One region of the Streptomyces amakusaensis genome, then DNA from elsewhere that is predicted to be linked to it. Evidence: riboswitches for the same ligand, from Rfam matches in the RefSeq annotation. Region 1 holds a riboswitch; each other region holds the start of a gene.

Region 1 (4,305 bases):
CGGCGACGACGGCGGCGGCAGCCCAGGGCCCGGCACCGCAGACCGGCTGACCGGCTGACCGGCTGACCAGCTGACCAGGACGTACCTCTCGCGCCCCTGTTTCCCCTGGGACGTGTGGGGTACGAGAGGTGAGCGCCCGCCGTGATCACGGAATGGGCGTCGTCAGTTGTCGGTGCTCGCCTTTAGGGTCGTGGGGTGTCCGAGCCGTCAGCACAGCCCTCACAGCCCTGTCCGCCCGCGCATGCGCCGCCCGCCCATTCGCCGCCCCGGCCGGCCCATGCCCCGGCGGCGGCCCCGGCCGTCCCCGGGCAGGCCGGTTCGGGACCCGCCGTCCCGGCCTGTGGCCAGGAGCCGCTGTTCGACGCCGTGCCCGAGCGGGCCCGCTGGCGCTACAAGCCGCGCGCCGCCCGGATCTGGCAGAGCAAGGCGGTCAGGGCGGGCCTCCCGATCATCGTGCTCGCTCTCTGCGCGCTGGTCATCCTCGCCCTCGTACGGGAGGAGACCGGCCCGGAGGGCTTCCTCGTCGGGCTCGGGCTGGCCACGCTCCCCGTGCCGCTGCTCGTCGCCGCCTTCCGCTGGCTGGACCGGGTCGAGCCGGGCCCCTGGCGGAATCTGATCTTCGCCTTCGCCTGGGGCGCGTTCGCCGCCGCCCTGGTGGCGATCCTGGCGAACTCCTTCGCGGTGCGCTGGATAGCGACCGCCACCGCCGACCCCAACAGCGCGGAGGGCCTCGGCGCGACGGTCATCGCACCGGTGGTGGAGGAGTCCGCGAAAGCGGTGGCGATCCTGCTGATCTTCATCTTCCGCCGCCGGCACTTCACCGGGATCGTCGACGGTGTGGTGGTGGCCGGTCTCACCGCGACCGGCTTCGCCTTCACCGAGAACATCCTCTATCTCGGCACCGCCTTCGGCGAGGACCAGGAGCTGGGCCACTCCGGGCTGGAGTCGGTGACGGCCGCGACGTTCTTCGTCCGGATCGTCATGTCGCCGTTCGCCCACCCGCTCTTCACCATGCTGACCGGCATCGGCTTCGGCATCGCCGCGCTGGCCCCGCGCCATCGGCGGTTCCGCCGGTGGGCGCTGCCGCTGCTCGGCCTCGTACTGTCGATGGGCATGCACGCGCTGTGGAACGGCTCGGCCTCGTACTGGGGCCCGTGGGGCTTCTACGCGGTGTACGGGATGTTCATGGTCCCCACGTTCGCGCTGCTGACCTGGCTGACCGTCTGGACCCGGCAGCGGGAGCTGCGGACGATAGCGGCCGAGCTGCCCGCCTACGCGGCGGCCGGCTGGCTCTCGCCCGCCGAGCCGCAGGCGCTCTCCTCGATGAAGGCGCGCGCCTCGGCCCGTGACATGGCCCGCCGGACACTGGGGGCCGCCGCCGCGCACACGGTCTCCGAGTACCAGCGGTTCGCGACCTCGCTGGCCTTTCTGCGGCACCGGGCGGGCCGGGGAGCCGCCGACCCCGACTTCGTCGCCCGTGAGCAGGAGCTGCTGCACCACATGTGGCAGCGGAAGGAGGTGGCGGCCCCGGCGCTGACGTACGCGGCGAGGGCGACGGGCCGGGTGTGGGTCCCGCCGCCCCACCGTGACTACGAGGGCTACAACCCGTACCGGCGCTGAGCGGTCAAAGCGTGAGCCGGACGGTGAATCGGGCCGTGGCTCGGGCCGTGGGTCAGACCGTGAGGCCCTTGCCCCGCAGCCAGGCCATCGGGTCGATGCCCGAGCCGCCCGAGGTCTTGATCTCCAGGTGCAGATGCGGGGCGGAGGAGTTGCCGGTGGAGCCGACCCGGCCGATGGTCTCGCCGGGGGCCACCTTCTGGCCGGCGCTCACGGTCATCGAGGACAGGTGCGCGTACCAGGCCTCCGTGCCGTCGGAGAGCTGGAGCACGATCAGATAGCCGTACGCCGCCCCGGACCAGCCGGCGGACTTGACGGTGGCACCGCCCACGGCCTTGACCGGGGTCCCGGCCGGAGCGGCGAAGTCGAGGCCGGTGTGCTGGCCGGAGGACCACATCGGGCCGGACTGACCGTAGGTGGCGGTGATCCGGTACGAGGAGGTCGGCAGGGAGAAGCTCCCGGTGAGCTTGGCGACGCGCTCGGCCTCGGCCTTCTCCGCCGCCTTCGCGGCGGCGGCGTCGGCGGCCTTCTTCTCCTCGGCCTTCTTCGCAGCGGCCTCGGCCTCGGCCTTCTTCTTCGCCTTCTCCTCGGCTTCCTTCTCGGCTTCCCTCTCCGCCTTCTCGGCGGCCTTGGCCGCCTTCTCCGCCGCGGCCTTCTCGGCGGCGGCCGTGGCAGCGGCCTCGGCTCCCGCCTGCTGCTCCTCGGCCTGCTCCAGGATCCGGGAGCGCAGCGCCTCGGCGGCGGTGGTCCGGGAAGCGCCGACCTCCTCGCCGATGCCGCCCATCGTCTCGTACGAGGCGGTGTCCGCGGTGTCGGCGGTGTCCGGCTCGGCCGCGTCGTCGGACATGAAAGACCCGACGCCGGGAAGGTCTTCGACGTCGGGCAGGGAGTCGACGAGCGCGTCGGGGAGGGATATCGAGACGGCCGGCTTGTTCTGCGCGGTGGCGATGCCGCCCGCGCCGACGGCCGCAATCACGCCGACGCCGAGCACGGTGGAGCTGCGGGCGAATCCGCCGCGCTGCTTCATCACACGATGACGGTGCCGGCCGCGCACCGGACGGACGGTCTCGGCGGTGGGGTTCCACTCACCGACGGACGGTGCGGCTCCGCCCTCGCTGAAGACACCGGTCCTGAAAGGCGATTCCGGGGCAGGGGTGTTGGACGCCACTGAGGCGCACTCCTTTCCTTCCTTCTCGCCTACCGGGTTAGCTGACGGGTTCGGAGCAGGAAGGTCTCCTACGGGCCTCGCACACCGCGCACCGCACGGCGAGCCAAGCCCGATTCACCCCAATTGGTGGTTCCCCGGTTCCCTTGCGGAATTCGGCGCTCGCGCGCGGCGCCGTCCTGACGACGGCTGGGACGACCGCGCTGCGTTATCGAACGTTAATAGACACGCGGACCGGATTCCAAGTTGTTCCCAGTGATCTTTAATTACTTTGCCATGAACTTACCCGGACACATGCGGGCGGATTCGGGCGACTTGAGCCACCGTCGGAAACCTTCGCGAAACTGACAGTGTATCAATTGTTATCAGAGGGCTGCGTTTCGGCTACGCACAGTGCAGACCTTTATGTCACCTTCACGGCCAGAGCACGCCCGGACCGGCCCCCGCCGGAGGCGGACGCTCCGGTGCCCGGACCACCGCGAGCAGGGCCATGTCGTCCGTCGACCCCCCGCCGGTGTGCCGCCGTACGTCGTCGAGCAGCTCGTCCAGCAGCTCCCCCGGGCCGGGGAAGATCCGCCCGCGCAGCCGCAGCACCGGGTCGTAGAACTCGCCCCGCGCGTTCCGCGCCTCGGAGAGCCCGTCGGTGTAGAGCAGCAGTGTGGCCCCCGGCGGCAGCGGGTACTCCTCGGCCCGGTCCGGCCGTACCCCCAGCTCGCCCATGGAGAGCGGCAGCGCGTACTCGGCGGGCTCCAGGGAGACCAGCCCGCCGTCCGCGTACAGCAGCAGCGGCGCGGGGTGGCCCCGGTTCACCAGCCGCAGGACGCCGCCGCCGCGCGGGATCTCGGCGAGCACGGCGGTGGTGAAGGCCTCGGCGGCGTCCAGGGTCTCCCGCCGGTGGGACTCCCGGGTCAGCGCCCGCTCCAGCCGCCCGGTCACCCCCTCCAGCGAACTCTCCTGCTCGGCGGCCTCCCGGAAGGCGCCGATGGCGACCGCCACCGCCTCCACCGCGCCCAGCCCCTTGCCCCGTACGTCGCCGACCACCAGCCGTACGCCGTGCGGGGTGTCCTGTACGGCGAAGAGATCGCCGCCGATGAACGCGTCCGCGAGCGCCGCCTCGTAGCGCGCGGCGATCCTCAGGCCGCCGATCTCCTCGGCGGGGGTGGGCAGCACGGCCCGCTGGGCGGTCTCGGCGATCACCCGGGCGGAGGCCAGCCGCTCGCTGCCGCGCCGGATGACCCGGTTGATGAGCAGGGCCAGACCGGAGACGGTGATCACGGTGGCCAGCTCGGTGTAGGCCATCGGCTCGGCCAGCATGCTCTTGTAGAAGTGGAGCCCGATCACCGCGGCGGTCGCCGCGATCCCGGTCCACAGGGTGGTGAGCCAGGAGAAGAACGGGGCCGCGATCAGCGGGGCGGCGGCGAACATCGGCGCGGCCGTGTACCGGGGCGGGGTGAGCAGATCGAAGATCACCCCGCCCGCGATCATCAGCGCGGGCAGCATCCGGACGAAGCGGCGGGCGACGC
Region 2 (4,305 bases), on a different contig from region 1:
ACCGCGGCGTCGTCGAGGATCTCCTCAATGCGCAGCAGCTGGTTGTACTTGGCGACGCGCTCGGAGCGGGCCGGGGCGCCGGTCTTGATCTGGCCGCAGTTGGTGGCGACGGCCAGGTCGGCGATGGTGACGTCCTCGGTCTCGCCGGAGCGGTGGGACATCATGCACTTGAAGCCGTTGCGCTGGGCCAGCTCGACGGCGTCCAGGGTCTCGGTCAGTGAACCGATCTGGTTGACCTTGACGAGGAGGGCGTTGGCCGCGTTCTCCTCGATGCCGCGGCCGAGGCGCTCCGGGTTGGTGACGAAGAGGTCGTCGCCGACGATCTGGACCTTCGCGCCCAGCTTCTCGGTGAGGGCCTTCCAGCCGTCCCAGTCGTCCTCGAACAGCGGGTCCTCGATGGAGACCAGCGGGTAGGCGTCGACCAGCTCCGCGTAGTACTCGGTCATCTCGGCGGCGGTGCGGGACTTGCCCTCGAAGGAGTAGACGCCGTCCTTGTAGAACTCGGAGGCGGCGACGTCGAGCGCGAGCGCGATGTCCTGGCCGGGGGTGTAACCGGCCTCCTTGATCGCCTCGAGGATGAGGTCGAGCGCGGCCCGGTTGGAGTCGAGGTTCGGCGCGAAGCCGCCCTCGTCGCCGAGGCCGGTGGAGAGGCCCTTCTGCTTCAGGACCTTCTTGAGGGTGTGGTAGACCTCCGCGCCCCAGCGCAGCGCCTCGGAGAAGGACTCCGCGCCGATCGGGGCGATCATGAACTCCTGGATGTCCACGTTGGAGTCGGCGTGCGAGCCGCCGTTCAGGATGTTCATCATCGGAACGGGCAGCAGGTGCGCGTTCGGGCCGCCGAGGTAGCGGAAGAGCGGCAGGTCGGAGGCCTCGGAGGCGGCGTGCGCCACGGCGAGGGAGACGCCGAGGATGGCGTTGGCGCCGAGCGAGCCCTTGTTGTCGGTGGCGTCCAGGTCGAACATGGCCTGGTCGATCAGGCGCTGCTCGGTGGCGTCGTAGCCGACCAGCTCGGGGCCGATCTGCTCGATGACGGCGAGGACGGCCTTCTCGACGCCCTTGCCGAGGTAGCGGTTCTGGTCGCCGTCACGAAGCTCGATGGCTTCGAAGGCTCCGGTGGAAGCACCGGAGGGAACGGCAGCACGGCCGGTGCTGCCGTCGTCGAGGCCAACCTCGACCTCGACCGTGGGGTTGCCTCGGGAGTCCAGGATTTCCCGGGCTACGACGACGTCGATGGACGGCACGAGCATCTCCTTATGGGATGTGACGCATGGAATGCAGGGTCTCATTGGCCTTGCGACAAGAGCCTAACCGTCCAGCGGGTCACACCCGGCGGATGCCCGCCCCCCGAGACGGAAGAACCCGCTTTTACCGACTGGTAACGAGACCCTCGACGAATAGCACCCCGGCCCGGCGCGTTCGGGGGAAGCGCGCCGGACCGGGGTGGTCCACTGCCCGGAGAGCGCCTTTTCCCAAAGACGCTCCACAAAGGGAGGGGCGGATCAGCTCAGGTCGAGCAGCTGGCCCGGGTAGATGACATCGGCGTCCTGGACGATGTCCTTGTTCAGCTGGAACAGCTCGCCCCAGCCGCCGTCGACCTTCTCGGCCGCGGCGATGGTGCTGAGGGTGTCGCCGGCCTTGACCTCGTACTCGCCGTCGCCCTTCTGGAAGCCCTGGACCTTGGCGGCGGGCTTCGACTGGGGCTGCGCGGCCTGCGGGGCCGGGGCGGGGGCCTGGGCGCGCTCGGAGCGGGTGGTCGGGACCTCGGCGCGCTGCTGCTGGGGCTGGGCCTGCTGCTGCGGCGCCTGCTGCTGGGGCTGGGCCTGCTGCTTGGGGGCCTGCTTGACCGGGGCCGGGGCCGGGGTGGTGCCGGTGTACGGGGTGTTGGAGAGGCCGACGCCACAGCTCGGCCACGCGCCCTTGCCCTGGCCGGCGAGGACCTTCTCGGCGGTCTGGATCTGCTGGGCCTTGGTCGCCTTGTCGGCGGTGGGGGCGTAGGCGGTGCCGCCGTACGCGGCCCAGGTGGAGGCCGAGAACTGGAGGCCGCCGTAGTAACCGTTGCCGGTGTTGATGGACCAGTTGCCGCCGGACTCGCACTGGGCGACCTTGTCCCACTCGGCGGCGGTGGCCGCGGACGCGGTGCTCGCGCCGATCAGCGGGGCGGCGACGGCCGCGCCGGTGACACCGGCGAACGTGACGACGCGGACAGCCTTGGACGGGCGACGGTGCTTGCCCTTGCCGGAAAACAGCATGGAACTTCTCCTCACCGACGCCTGCGAGGTGAGCTGTCGGGTTCGGGCCAAGTGAGTTGCCCGGCCGCGCGTCCTAGCGCGCGGCTTCACCCCAAGCCGGTTCCCGCCGTCGTCTCCAACGGCCGGTGCCCGGCGCCTACCTGGGTCCCCCGCTCCTGCCTTCGGCGCACTCAAGCGTCGATTCCCTTCGACCGACGGCAGGATTCGGCGTGACGGTCGACGGGGCCCGCGGTGGCGAGCGGTTCGAACCGTAGACGCAGCTCTCCCTGTTGTTCAAAGGAGCACAACGGGGAGAAATCGCCCATCCCATCACTCCGGTACCTGGCGTTTCCGCAGGTCGGGGATGGAATGAGCGATTCCACTTAGCGTTTCGCATCCAATGCGACAAAGAGATGCTTGTCTCATTCGAGCAAACTAGGACAGAAGCGCCCTAACTACCCCTGCTGTGCGGCGAGGTCGAGGCTCTGGCCGGGGTGGATGAGGTCGGGGTCGCCGCCCACCGTCTCCTTGTTCTCCTCGTAGAGGGCGTTCCAGCCGCCGTCGAGCTTCTGTGCCTGCGCGATGGCCCAGAGGCTGTCGCCGGGCCGGACGGTGTACGCGCCGTCCTTCCCCTCTCCGGCCTTCCCGCCCGCCTTCTCCTCCGCCTTCTCTCCCGTGCCGGGCGTCCGGGTGACGCCGTCGCGGGCCGGGGAGTCGCCGCGGGAGACATGGCCGGGGTCGGCCTCGCGCTCGGCGACCGGGTCGCCGGAGGCGTCCGTCCCCTCCGAGGCCGGCTCGCCCTGACCGGCCCGTGCGCCCTGCTCGCCCTGATCGCCCTGCTCGCCTTGTTCGTCGGCGCGGGGCGGGCCGCCCGCGGCCGAACCGGCGTCCCCGCCGGCCCGCTCGCCGGAGTCGGCGGTCCGCTGCGGGGCGGCCGGCTCCTTCGCGGGCTCGCCGCGGTGCTTGCCGGGGCCCTTCTCCTTGTCCTGGCCCTTGGCCGCGTCCTTGACGGCCTCGGCGGCGTCCTTGGCCTTCTCCCGGTCCGCGCCGGGGCCGGTGCCGCCTGCGCGGTCCGCGCCGCTGCCCACGCCCTGGGTCTCGGCGGGGGCCGGAGCGGCGGACTCCGTGGCGGAGCGCTCGGCCTTCTTCGGCTCGGCCGGGGCTGCGGACGGCTCCGAGCCGCCGCCGGCCTTGGTGGTGAGCCCGGCCATCTCGGCGCAGGAGGCCCACGCCTTCGCGCCCTGCGCGGCGAGGACCTTCTCCGCCACGGCTATCTGCTGCGAGCGGCTGGCGAGGTCGGCGCGGGAGGCGTAGTCCGTACCGCCGAACGCCTCCCAGGTGGCCTGCGAGAACTGGAGTCCGCCGTAGTAGCCGTTGCCGGTGTCGGCGCTCCACGCGCCGCCGCTCTCGCACTCCGCGACCCGGTCCCATGTCGTGGACTCGGCCGCGGTGGCCGATCCCGCGCCGAGCAGCGGGATCGCGATGGCGGAGCCCGTCACCCCTGCCGCGACAACGAGGGCCGGGACCTGACGGGGTCGGCGATGTCGCCCATTACCGGAGAGCATGCGGTTGCCTTTCGCCTGACTGCTTGAGACGGGGTGAACGTAGCCGCACTCGAACATGAGTCACAAGTCGATGCAGCGGAGATCACGCGAAAGTCACAATGATGACGGAGTGTCAGTTCAGTGCCGTTTCAACGGCTCCCGAACTCCACCGGCAGGGTGCGCAATCCACGCATAATCAGCCCGCCGCGCCACCTCAAATCGGCCGGATCGGCGGCCAGACGGAGGTCCGGCAACCTTCTGAGCAGGGTCGCGATGGCGGTTTGTCCCTCCAGCCTGGCGAGCGGCGCACCGAGGCAGTAGTGGATGCCGTGGCCGTATCCCAAGTGCTGATTGTCACGCCGGGAAAGGTCGAGAACGTCCGGTTCGTCAAACCGGTCGGGATCCCGGTCGGCGGCGGCCAGCACCACGAGCACGGGGTCGCCCGCCGCGATCCGCTCGCCGCCGATGACGAGATCCTCCGTGGCGAACCGCCAGGTGGCCACCTCCACCGGACCGTCGTGGCGCAGCAGTTC
Region 3 (4,305 bases), on a different contig from region 1:
CGGCGAACAGCTGCGCGAGGTCGTCGAGGAGGACGTGCCGGCCAGGGCGCTGATGGCCGCCTACCGGCTGCCCGAGGACGGCACCCGCGAGTGCGACGCCGTCGACCTGGCGCTCACCGTCCTCGGCGGCGGCGAGTCCTCCCGGCTCCACAACCGGCTGGTACGCCGTGACCAGACGGCCGTGGCCGCCGGATTCGGGCTGCTGCGGCTCGCCGGGGCCCCCTCGCTGGGCTGGCTGGACGTGAAGACCTCCGGCGGGGTCGAGGTCCCGCAGATCGAGACGGCCGTCGACGAGGAGCTGGCCCGCTTCGCCGAGGAGGGGCCCACCCCCGAGGAGATGGAGCGCGCCCAGGCACAGCTGGAGCGCGAGTGGCTGGACCGGCTCTCCACCGTCGCCGGCCGCGCCGACGAACTGTGCCGTTACGCGGTGCTCTTCGGCGACCCCCAGCTGGCGCTGACCGCGGTCGAGCGCGTCCTCGACGTCACCGCCGACGAGGTCCGGGCGGTCGCCGCCGCCCGGCTGCGCCCGGACAACCGCGCGGTGCTGGTGTACGAACCGGTCGCCGCCGCCGAGGGCGACCGGCCCGACCAGGAGGCCCCGGCGGACTCCGACACGACCGAGCAGAGCGACGACGAGGAAGGGGCGCGCCAGTGACCGACACCGCCGAGCCGCTGACCACCATGGAGTTCCACCCGCAGCCGCAGGCGGGCCAGGCCAGGCCCTGGGCGTTCCCCGCCCCCGACCGGGGCACCCTGGACAACGGCCTGACCGTGCTGCGCTGTCACCGCCCCGGGCAGCAGGTGGTGGCCGTCGAGCTGAATCTCGACGCCCCGCTCGACGCCGAGCCCGAGGGGCTCGACGGGGTCGCGACCATCATGGCGCGCGCCCTCTCCGAGGGCACCGACAAGCGCTCCGCCGAGGAGTTCGCGGCCGAGCTGGAGCGCTGCGGGGCCACCCTCGACGCCCACGCCGACCACGCCGGCGTCCGGGTCTCGCTGGAGGTGCCGGTCTCCCGGCTGGCCAAGGCGCTCGGGCTGCTCGCCGAGGCGCTGCGCGCGCCCGCCTTCCTCGACAGCGAGATCGAGCGGCTGGTGCGCAACCGGCTGGACGAGATCCCGCACGAGAGCGCGAACCCGGGCCGCCGGGCCGCCAAGGAGCTGTACCGCCAGCTCTTCCCGGCCTCCCTGCGGATCTCCCGCCCCCGGCAGGGCACCGAGGAGACCGTCGCCCGGATCGATTCCGCCGCCGTGCGCGCCTTCTTCGAGGCGCATGTCCGGCCCGCCACCGGCACCGCCGTGATCGTCGGCGATCTGACCGGGGTCGACCTCGACGCCGTGCTCGCCGAGACCCTCGGCGAGTGGACGGGCGACACCGCCGCCCTGCGCCCGGTGCCGGCGGCCGTCGCCGACGACACCGGCCGGGTGGTCATCGTGGACCGCCCCGGCGCGGTCCAGACCCAGCTGCTGATCGGCCGGGTCGGCGCGGACCGCCACGACCGGGTCTGGCCGGCCCAGGTGCTCGGCGCGTACTGCCTCGGCGGCACCCTCACCTCCCGGCTCGACCGGGTGCTGCGCGAGGAGAAGGGCTACACCTACGGGGTGCGCGCCTTCGGCCAGGTGCTGCGCTCGGCCCCCGACGGCTCGGGCACGGCGCTGCTCGGCATCAGCGGCTCGGTGGACACCCCCAACACCGGCCCGGCGCTGGAGGACCTCTGGAAGGTGCTGCGGACGCTCGCGGCCGAGGGGCTCACCGACGCCGAGCGGGATGTCGCCGTGCAGAATCTGGTGGGCGTGGCCCCGCTGCGGTTCGAGACGGCCGCCTCCGTCGCGGGGACGCTGGCCGACCAGGTCGAGCAGTACCTCCCCGACGACTACCAGGCCCAGTTGTACGTCCGGCTGGCCGAGACGGGCACGGTGGAGGCGACGGCCGCGGTCGTCAGCGCCTTTCCCGAGGACCGGCTGGTCACGGTGCTCGTCGGCGACGCCGGGCAGATCGCCGAGTCCGTCAAGGCGCTCGGTATCGGCGAAGTGACCGTTGTCACCGGCTGATTGAGGTCGCGGAGGGAACCCCGGCGGTGATGACCCGCCGGGGTTCCGCCGTTTGATAGTTAAATGCCCCTTTTGATGGCTGATCAGGTGGAAGCTAGCTGTCTGCCCTGTGGCATGTGCAACAAAAATCGCTCTCTGTTTGGCGAAGGAAAGCCCGCGCGCATAGCGTCGGTCCGGCTGTTCGCCCGCTGTACGCCGCACTCGTGGCACGGGCAGCCATCGCCGAATCCCCACAGGGCGCGAGCCCGGGGAGCCGGGGACCCACCGTCCCCAGGGGTGAATCGTGTGCCTTCGCGTCCGCGCGGAGGGACGCGTAGGAGACCTTCCTGCTCCGAACCCGTCAGCTAACCCGGTAGGCGAGAAGGAAGGAAAGGATCAGCCTCTCCATGGCGTTGACCCGCCCCACCGGGAAACACCGTGCCCCGAGCCGTATGACGCGCAGAAGCGCGACCATCGCCGGAGCCGCCACCATCGCCACCACCGGAGTCTGCGGAACCCTCGCCACCCCGGCGGTCGCCGCCGAGACCGGCACCACGGCGTCCATGGAGGACACCGGAACGACCCTGATCCTCGCCGCCGACGCCGAGGCCGACTCCCTCGCCGACGAGGTCGCCGACCAGGCCGCCACCCAGCAGCGCGCGGCCGTCGCCCGGGTCGAGGCCGCGGAGGAGGCCGAGCGCCGCGCCGTGGCCCGCGCCCTGGAGCTCCGCGAGGCCGAGGTCCGTGCCGAGCGTGAGGCCGAGCGGAAGCGGCTCAGCGCCTTCCAGCTCCCCATCGCCGGTTCCCACATCTCCACCGGCTACCAGACCGGCGGCTCGCTCTGGTCCTCCGGCAGCCACTCCGGCATCGACTTCCACGCCTCCTACGGCACCTCCGTGGTCTCCGTCGGCTCGGGCACCGTCGTCGAGGCCGGCTGGGGCGGCGCGTACGGGAACAACGTCGTGATCAGGATGAACGACGGCACCTACACCCAGTACGGCCATCTCGCCTCCGTCGGTGTGGCCGTCGGCCAGGCCGTCGTGCCGGGCCAGCAGATAGGCCTCGCCGGCTCCACCGGCAACTCCACCGGGACGCATCTCCACTTCGAGGCCCGCACCGGCTCCGAGTACGGCTCGGACGTCAACCCGGTCGCCTATCTCCGCGCCCGGGGCGTCTCCCTCTGATCCCTCCCCGGCCGATCCCTGCCCGAGAAGCCAAGCCCTGAAAAAAGCGAAGCCGTGGTGTCCCGCGAACGGGACACCACGGCTTCGCTCCGCCCCGGGGCGGTCAGGGTCGGGTCAGACCGTCTCGGGGAGTTCTTCGAGGCCCTCGGCGACCAGCTTGGCCAGCCGGTCCAGCGCGGCGTCGGCGCCCTCGGCGTCCGAGGCCAGCACGATCTCCTCGCCGCCCTGCGCGCCCAGACCGAGCACCGCGAGCATGGAGGCCGCGTTGACCGGGTTGCCGTCGGCCTTGGCGATCGTGACCGGAACGCCGGAGGCCGTCGTGGCGCGGACGAAGATGGAGGCGGGTCGGGCGTGCAGGCCCTCGGCCCAGCCGACGGTGACGCGGCGCTCAGCCATAGTGTTGCCCTTCGGGGTAAATCGGTTGTCTAGACCAGTGTGCCATGGTACGGGACCGGGGGGCCGCCGTACGCTTTCGGCATGCGGAGCGCGGCTGAGCAGACCTATCCCGATCACTGGGAAGCAGATGTGGTGCTGCGCGACGGGGGCACCGCGCGCGTCAGGCCCATCACCACCGAGGACGCCGGGCGGCTGGTCAGCTTCTACGAACAGGTCTCGGACGAGTCCAAGTACTACCGCTTCTTCGCGCCCTACCCCCAGCTCTCCGCCAAGGACGTCCACCGCTTCACCCACCACGACTACGTGGACCGGGTCGGGCTCGCCGTCACCGTGGGCGGGGAGTTCATCGCGACCGTCCGCTACGACCGGATCGACGCCGCCGGCCGCCCCGCGAGCGCCCCCGCCGACCGGGCCGAGGTCGCCTTCCTCGTCCAGGACGCCCACCAGGGGCGCGGGGTCGCCTCCGCGCTGCTCGAACACATCGCCGCGGTGGCCCGGGAGCGCGGGATCCGGCGGTTCGCCGCCGAGGTGCTGCCCGCGAACACCAAGATGATCAAGGTGTTCCGGGACGCCGGATTCACCCAGCGGCGGAGCTTCGAGGACGGCTCCGTCCATCTCACCCTCGATCTCGAACCCACCGAGAAGTCCCTCGCCGTGCAGCGCGCCCGTGAGCAGCGCGCCGAGGCCCGCTCCGTGC

What was found. Region 1 has a riboswitch for cyclic di-AMP ahead of ABD371_RS34785 (M23 family metallopeptidase). Riboswitches for the same ligand answer to the same signal wherever they lie in the genome.
Region 2: it holds a riboswitch for cyclic di-AMP, as region 1 does, so the genes downstream of both, ABD371_RS00455 (transglycosylase family protein) here and ABD371_RS34785 (M23 family metallopeptidase) in region 1, are expected to answer to the same signal.
Region 3: it holds a riboswitch for cyclic di-AMP, as region 1 does, so the genes downstream of both, ABD371_RS26990 (M23 family metallopeptidase) here and ABD371_RS34785 (M23 family metallopeptidase) in region 1, are expected to answer to the same signal.

Annotation. Positions count from the first base shown of each region.
Region 1 covers NZ_BAAASB010000040.1:16,212-20,516, forward strand. The annotation lists gene trmB (tRNA (guanosine(46)-N7)-methyltransferase TrmB) at 1-50, shown strand, start outside; gene ABD371_RS34780 (PrsW family intramembrane metalloprotease) at 355-1,620, shown strand; gene ABD371_RS34785 (M23 family metallopeptidase) at 1,673-2,785, opposite strand; cyclic di-AMP (ydaO/yuaA leader) riboswitch at 2,797-2,953, opposite strand; gene ABD371_RS34790 (PP2C family protein-serine/threonine phosphatase) at 3,197-4,282, opposite strand.
Region 2 covers NZ_BAAASB010000001.1:103,966-108,270, forward strand. The annotation lists gene eno (phosphopyruvate hydratase) at 1-1,241, opposite strand, end outside; gene ABD371_RS00455 (transglycosylase family protein) at 1,500-2,249, opposite strand; cyclic di-AMP (ydaO/yuaA leader) riboswitch at 2,253-2,426, opposite strand; gene ABD371_RS00460 (transglycosylase family protein) at 2,684-3,793, opposite strand; gene ABD371_RS00465 (cytochrome P450 family protein) at 3,922-4,305, opposite strand, start outside.
Region 3 covers NZ_BAAASB010000017.1:74,083-78,387, reverse strand. The annotation lists gene ABD371_RS27000 (M16 family metallopeptidase) at 1-655, shown strand, start outside; gene ABD371_RS26995 (M16 family metallopeptidase) at 682-2,049, shown strand; cyclic di-AMP (ydaO/yuaA leader) riboswitch at 2,260-2,422, shown strand; gene ABD371_RS26990 (M23 family metallopeptidase) at 2,436-3,212, shown strand; gene ABD371_RS26985 (HPr family phosphocarrier protein) at 3,327-3,608, opposite strand; gene ABD371_RS26980 (bifunctional acetate--CoA ligase family protein/GNAT family N-acetyltransferase) at 3,690-4,305, shown strand, end outside.